Methanococcoides burtonii DSM 6242: one gene and its partner. The protein of the gene in region 2 binds, or shares a complex with, the protein of the main gene of each other region. Links are inferred from orthologs where the notes say so. Each region holds a gene or a part of one and is shown on either strand. Other genes may lie near its edges. The genes, in order: MBUR_RS06020 and dph2.

Evidence for each region.
Region 1: the proteins of dph2 (region 2) and MBUR_RS06020 are in contact, whole or in part, in a crystal structure (PDB 6Q2D), measured with the Methanobrevibacter smithii proteins. The link is inferred for Methanococcoides burtonii DSM 6242 from one-to-one orthologs. Residues at the interface, in WP_011954460.1 of Methanobrevibacter smithii: Met1, Met3, Tyr4, Pro28, Glu29, Gly30, Leu31, Met33, Phe58, His80, Thr124, Gln126, Ser179, Gly180, Asn181, Phe182, His183, Leu185, Tyr201, Asn202, Phe211, Ile215, Arg291, Asp295, Asp296, Gln298, Met299; in WP_011954157.1 of Methanobrevibacter smithii: Pro482, Asn483, Lys484, His485, Tyr553, Asp555, Glu556, Glu559, Leu560, Leu591, His592, Glu593, Asp594, Ala595, Val596, His597, Arg598, Gly599, Pro600.

What each region holds. Positions count from the first base shown.
Region 1 is NC_007955.1:1,258,769-1,262,073, forward strand. What follows is about bases 306-3,281. They hold MBUR_RS06020 (elongation factor EF-2), read right to left. Parts: upstream 2,902-3,281; coding sequence 709-2,901; downstream 306-708. Other genes in these bases: tuf (translation elongation factor EF-1 subunit alpha), read right to left, coding at 306-589; MBUR_RS06025 (30S ribosomal protein S7), read right to left, coding at 2,950-3,281. Outside these bases: more of tuf, read right to left, coding at 1-305; more of MBUR_RS06025, read right to left, coding at 3,282-3,305. UniProt on the Methanocaldococcus jannaschii protein: Catalyzes the GTP-dependent ribosomal translocation step during translation elongation.
Region 2 is NC_007955.1:1,514,819-1,518,093, reverse strand. Bases 203-3,148 are described here. They hold dph2 (diphthamide biosynthesis enzyme Dph2), read right to left. Parts: upstream 2,201-3,148; coding sequence 1,205-2,200; downstream 203-1,204. Other genes in these bases: MBUR_RS07395 (hypothetical protein), read right to left, coding at 2,823-3,148; hpt (hypoxanthine/guanine phosphoribosyltransferase), read right to left, coding at 2,187-2,759; MBUR_RS07410 (METTL5 family protein), read right to left, coding at 588-1,199; MBUR_RS07415 (exosome complex RNA-binding protein Csl4), read right to left, coding at 203-513. Also shown: more of MBUR_RS07415, read right to left, coding at 1-202; more of MBUR_RS07395, read right to left, coding at 3,149-3,257; MBUR_RS07390 (hypothetical protein), read right to left, coding at 3,267-3,275. UniProt on the Methanocaldococcus jannaschii protein: Catalyzes the first step of diphthamide biosynthesis, i.e. the transfer of the 3-amino-3-carboxypropyl group from S-adenosyl-L-methionine (SAM) to the C2 position of the imidazole ring of the target histidine residue in translation elongation factor 2 (EF-2).

The DNA of each region.
Region 1 (3,305 bases), 260 kb from region 2 along the record:
CGCTTGATTTTGTTATGTTGTCGCCTTCGAATGCGGAAGTTGGAATGAATGGGACATCGTCTGCCTTGAATCCTACCATACCGAGGAGCTGTGATACTTCTTTCTTGACCTCGTTGTATCTGTCCTCGCTGTATTTAGCTGCGTCCATCTTGTTAATAGCAACGATAAGCTGGTTGATACCAAGGGTCCTGGAAAGGAAAACGTGCTCCTTTGTCTGTGCCATTACCCCATCAGGTGCTGCAACTACAAGAACAGCTGCATCTGCCTGGGAAGCACCAGTGATCATGTTCTTTACGAAATCTCTGTGGCCTGGGCAGTCAACTACTGTAAAGTAGTACTTGTCGGTATCGAATCTCTTGTGTGAGATATCGATGGTAACTCCTCTCTCACGCTCTTCCTTGAGTGTGTCCATGACCCATGCAAATGCGAAGGATTCCTTACCCTTCTCTTTTGCTTCTGCCTTATATTTCTCGATAAGGTGTGCAGGTACTGCGCCTGTCTCGAACATCAACCTTCCGACAAATGTTGATTTACCGTGGTCAACGTGTCCGATAACTGCTAAGTTCATATGTGGTTTATCAGCCATGATAATATTCTCCTTTATTTTTAATTGGTATAATCTGTAATTTTGAGCATAATGGTTGTTTCTACTATTAAACCTTTCCAGCGAATTGTCTCAGGTAGAAAAAAGATGGATTTACATCCACCTTACATGCTCATAAAGTCTTCTGCCTGTGGCAAAGCTGCCTTGAGTCCTTTTCGCTTGCGGATACCTGTAACAACTTCGGTCATGAGACTCATTGGAAGTGGTTCGAAACCTGCGAACTCTGTACTCCACATTGCTCGACCTTCTGTTGCGGATCTGATATCACCAGCGAATCCGAATAGCTCTGAAACTGGTGCTTTGGACTCGATGACGGTTGTATCCCCTTCGGAAGTCATGTCTATAATGACACCGCGACGGCCCTGGATCTCCTTGGTTGCTCCACCCATCTGCTCCTGCGGGACCTGGATGAATACCTTCTGATATGGTTCAAAGAGCGTATCATCAGCCATAAGCATTGCAGCCTGGATTGCCTGTCTTGATGCAGGAATTACCTGTGCAGGGCCTCTGTGGACAGCGTCCTCATGGAGTTTTGCATCCATGAGCTTTACTTTGACACCCATGCATGGTTCCTTGGAAAGTGGTCCAGCCTTCATGACCTCGGTGAATCCCTCAATGATAAGCTCCATTGTTTCGTTCAGGTACTGAATGCCCTTTGTCATATCGAAATAAGCATTGCTCTCGAAGATATTTACGATCTTCTTTGCTTCATCTTTATTAAGACCTGCTGCCATGAGCTTCTCCCTTCTCTCAACTTCAGGCATCCTCATGGAGATCTCGTCATTGCGTATAAGCTCACGGACTTCTGGCTCCAGTGGCTCGACGATAACATAGAATCTGTTGTGCCTGTTAGGGGATTTACCTTCCACAGGACCTGCTGTACCTGTGATGGTCTCACGATATACGACAAGTGGAGGTGTTGTTGTGATCTCCACACCTTTGTCACGCTCGATCCTGTGAGCAATGACCTCAAGGTGAAGTTCACCCATACCAGCCATTAAGTGCTCACCGGTCTCTTCATCAAGAGTTATCTTGAGTGTTGGGTCTTCTTTAGCGACCTGGCGAAGAACTTCAACGAGCTTTGGAAGGTCCTTCATGTGCTTTGCTTCGACTGCAACAGTAACTACAGGTTCACTTGCGTGCTTGATGCTCTCGAAAGGCTCCATACCTTCAAGTGTGGTTACTGTGGCACCTACAAATGCATCCCTGAGACCTGTTACCGCTGCAATGTTACCTGCAGGGATCGCATCAACTTCAAGCCTCTCAGGGCCCATGAAAACACCGACCTGCTGGATTCTGTTCGTCTTTGATGCACCTGAAACGTAAACTTCCATACCACGGGAAAGTGAACCGCTGAAAAGTCTACCTGTTGAAACTTCTCCTGCGTGTGGGTCCATGCTAATATCAGTTACCATGAAAGCAACATCTCCCTTGGCATCTGCAACAGACATCTGCTTACCGATACCGGACTCATGGTCACCATGCCAGATAGCTCCGACCCTGCCCTTCTGTGCATCGATAGGACTTGGAAGGAATCTGATAACCATATCGTTAACTGCTTCGTGGAGTGGACATTTTTCAGCAAGTGACTTCATGTCTTCTTCACGGCAGTAATTGAAAACTTCACTAAAGCTTACACCGGTCTTCTTCATCATAGGGACACTGATAGCCCAGTTGTAAAGAGCGGAACCGAATGCTACAGTACCCTCAGCTGCATCTACTCTCCAGCCTGCGTTATAGCGCTCTTCGTTCATACCTTTGATAAGCTTGTTTACGTGATCGATGAGCTTTCCGAGCCTGATCTGCATCTCCTGATCATCGACCTGCAACTCGTTGATAAGACGGTCTACCTTGTTAATGAAAAGTACCGGCTTTACGTGCTCTTTCAGTGCCTGTCTCAGAACGGTTTCGGTCTGAGGCATTGTACCTTCAACAGCATCGATGACAACTACAGCGCCATCTACTGCACGCATTGCACGGGTTACATCGCCACCAAAGTCAACGTGACCAGGTGTGTCAATAAGATTGATAAGATATTCCTTGCCCTCATATTCGTGCACCATTGACACGTTAGAGGAGTCGATCGTGATACCTCTTTCCTGCTCCTCTGCGTCAGAATCCATGAACAACTGGCGGCCTGCGAGCTCCTTGGAGATCATCCCAGCGCCTGCGAGGAGGTTATCTGAAAGAGTTGTTTTTCCGTGATCGATGTGAGCTACAATACCGATGTTCCTGATCATTAATGGATTGCTCATCAGCGCTGTAACACGCTCAACCATTTTCTTCCTTCGTCCCATGATAAAACCTACAATTGAATAATTATATAAAATAAAAAAGGAACACGATTAACGTGCTGCCTTTGCGACTCTTTCCTTTCCATCCTTTCTGTTGATGGAAAAGCACTTTGCATCACGGTTAGAAGCTGCGATGAGCTCGGATGCAAGACATTCTGCTGCAGAGCGCTTTGATTTGAAAGCTGTCTGATTAGAACCTATTGATATATTTCTCAATGCATGGTCAACACGCCTCTGTGGAGCTGTATCAACTGCCTTTGGTACAGAGATACCACCGTATTTAAGTCTGACAACTTCTTCCCTTGGACCAGCATTTGAAACAGCTTCTACGAGAACCTGAACAGGATTCTTCTTTGTCTTCGAGTTAACGATGTCAAAAGCCTCATCCACAATACGAAGAGCGATCT
Region 2 (3,275 bases):
TACAGCGAATTCCTTTGACATTTCTTTAACGTATGATTCTTTCACATTGGACACGTGAATAGCAGCAATTCCGGGTTTGATGAACTGGCGGTCAACGACACCCTTGATACCTTCTATCTGCACAAGTGCCATAGAATCGCGAACATTAACAACCGTTCCTATCAATATGTCACCCTTTTTTATAGTTGGTGGCATGCTTGTAGTTGGTTTTACTGATATCATCCTGCGTTTATTGTTCACCATTACGAATCCGGTCGCAAGTGAATGAATGTCGCCTCTGACATTGTAAGTATTAGCCCCTGCTTCAAATTCCTCGGTAGTGCCGATAATGTCTCCAGGCATTACCAGGACCTTATCTCCATGTTGTTCCTCTTCCACGTGATCATCTTCCTTATCGGTCTTAGTTACCTCGGTTTTCCTCTTCTCTACCTTCTTTTCTGCCACATTTACCTTTTCACTGGCAGTGCTTAATACTTCCTCTTCGACCTCTGGCTTCTCGCCCAAGGAGTTCATGTTCCTTCTGGTCGTTTTCTTTCGGTTTCTTATTCTAATAGGAATCCCTCATCTAAATTTAAATACGCCAGCAATTAGTTTTTATCGGACTGGCAATTATCTGTAATGATCCTGTATATTTCAATCTCAATTCTTTCTACATCTTTTTTATGGAATTTAAATGTTCGTTTTATCGGAAATCCAGTATTGTACCATTCTGTAATAATCGCAGGTTGAATGAACTTTTTTACGAACGCCAGACTTCCACTATTGTGTATGGAATATGTCACATCCGCCACTCTCATTGCGGTTTTAAGGAACGGTCTGTCACTTCCCTTAACCTGTGCACCAAAAGGTGGATTCATGACCACAGTATCTGCATGTCCCCTTACCTGTCTGATATCCTTACACTCAAATTCCACATCCACACCGAAAATCTCTGCATTCTCTCGGGCGATATCCAGTGCGCCTGAGTCTGAATCGAACCCTACGACCTTCTCAGCTCCAAGCATTGCTGCACCTATGGCAAGCATTCCTGTACCGCACCCCAGATCATAGACCGTACCTTCAAGATCTCCCTTCATGAATGCAAAATGTAGCATCTCTGCCGCAAGCAAAGCCGGTGTTGGGTATTGTTCAAGAGTTATATCAGGATTCTCGAACCCCTTTACCTTTTCAAGAACTATTTCGAGCTTGCGTTGCTTCATGATCTTCAGTCTCCTCTTATCTCATCAAAGACCATGTCTTCCCACTCACGTTTTCCGAGAACGATCTCGAATTCCTGTGGGGTAAGCATTGGTGCGGAGAACCTTCCCACCTCATCTACAGCAAGCCGCGGACATGCAGTGCTCACAAAAGCATCCACTTTGAACTGTAGCATCTGGTCAGGCGTGATAAGATCAAGTATCAATATATAGGCGGTCTTCCCCTTCTCCTCGGCAAGTCCTTTAAGTTCCCTGGCAAGTTCCATTCTGTACTGCCCTGGTTTACTGGAAACAATGATCCCGAAAGACTCGGCATCCAATGACTTCGCAATTGCTGCACTACGCTGACGCATGATAAGGGAAGGATCGACCTCCCTCACATCCTTTGAGAAAGGATCTGCAATAAGTACCCTCTTTCCAGTGGCAAGCGAAACACCAAGTGGATGGAATCCTCCACTGCCAATATACAGGAACTCCTCACAGTCCAGGTCGTCAGCAACCGAGAAATTGCATCCAAGTACCTGTCCTGCATATGCTATCTTACTATCGCCTCTTCCTATGGCTACGACCTTACCGTTGTTCTCAAGTATCTCCCGAACCTCCGGTAATTTATGGACATGCTGTACAGTTGTCAGAAGTCCCACTTTCTTCCCCTGGAGTTCCTCTAAGGCCTTGACAACAACACCCTTGACATCCGCATCGGAGCGTGTCTCTATAAAAATGACCTTGTCGCTATACCTGTTATCATCAAGTTGTGCATGTCCGAAATGGAAAAGCAGGTCAACGTTCTCAAGTATGGGTATATCGAGGTCACAAGCACCATAACAGGGATTCGCAGAAATAATTATTTCCACTCCTGTAGCTTCACTTATCTCTGAAGCAATAGCAGGACTTCGCCTCTTAAAACCCTCTGGAAATTGCAGTCCGATCATCTCAGGTTGGACTTTCCTTATTACCTCAATTATATAGTCTATCTGAAAATTGAAAGGCTCACTGCTGCTCACCTGCCACCTCCAGAATAGAGACTCCGTCCATATCGACATCTATCTTCACAAGGGTATTGACATTATAGCCCATATCGCTCATCTTTGCAGCACCATCGCCTCTGCTGATCACTACGATGACATTACAGATGTTCGCACCCATGTTCTCAAGTGCCGGGAGAAGGGCTTTCAATGTACCGCCTGTACTGATAACATCGTCCACAACAAGGACAGTCTCTCCTTTGCTAATGCCATTGATGTAAAGCTCGCCTTTTGAATATCCTGTGCTCTGTGAAAGGATTACCTCGCCCTCAAGTCCGTACTGCCTCTTCCTGACAATGGACATGGGTTTTCCTGTCTTCATTGAAAGTACCGTTGCCAGTGGAATTCCCATTGCTTCGATAGAAACTATCCTATCGTAATCTTTTCCCGCAATATCTATCATATGGTCTGCGATCTCATCCAGCAGCTCCGGCTCAAGGGATGGGATTCCATCTGAGATCGGGTGTATGAAATATGGATATTCGCCTCTTATTACAATAGGTGCTTTACGGAGTGATTCCTGAAGAACTTCTAACATGTTATCCTGCCTTTTATGTTTAAAAAATAACTGCGCTTGCAGTCCGGTGGTAACGACCCGGCCTCATCGAAGATTGGAGGCAGAAGATGTAATATCTGTCAAATCGTCACGCTCTCCTTTTATAGCAGAATAAAGTGTTTCTTTACTTAAAAGTACTGGATGGTAATATTTACCACAGGCAACATCTGCCAGCTTTTCCGCAAGCTCACTTCCATTTCTACTGATATCTACAACAAGCATGTTTATCCTGTAATCAGTAACACCCTTGCATACCTGTAGCAGTTCCCTTTCTATGCTTCCGCCACGATTCAATGGGACGTTGACAGTACCATCTGTCACGAGTATCATAATAGGAACAGCCGAAGGTTCGCGCTTCAATTCCTGAAGGATGGTCTGAACTCCTGTCAGTATTCCTGAGGCCATTGGTGTGGTTCCCCCAAAAGGTACCTTTTCCAGATATCTCTTTGCAGACTCCACTGACGAAGTGAACGGTAGCACGAGTTCTGCCTATCTTCC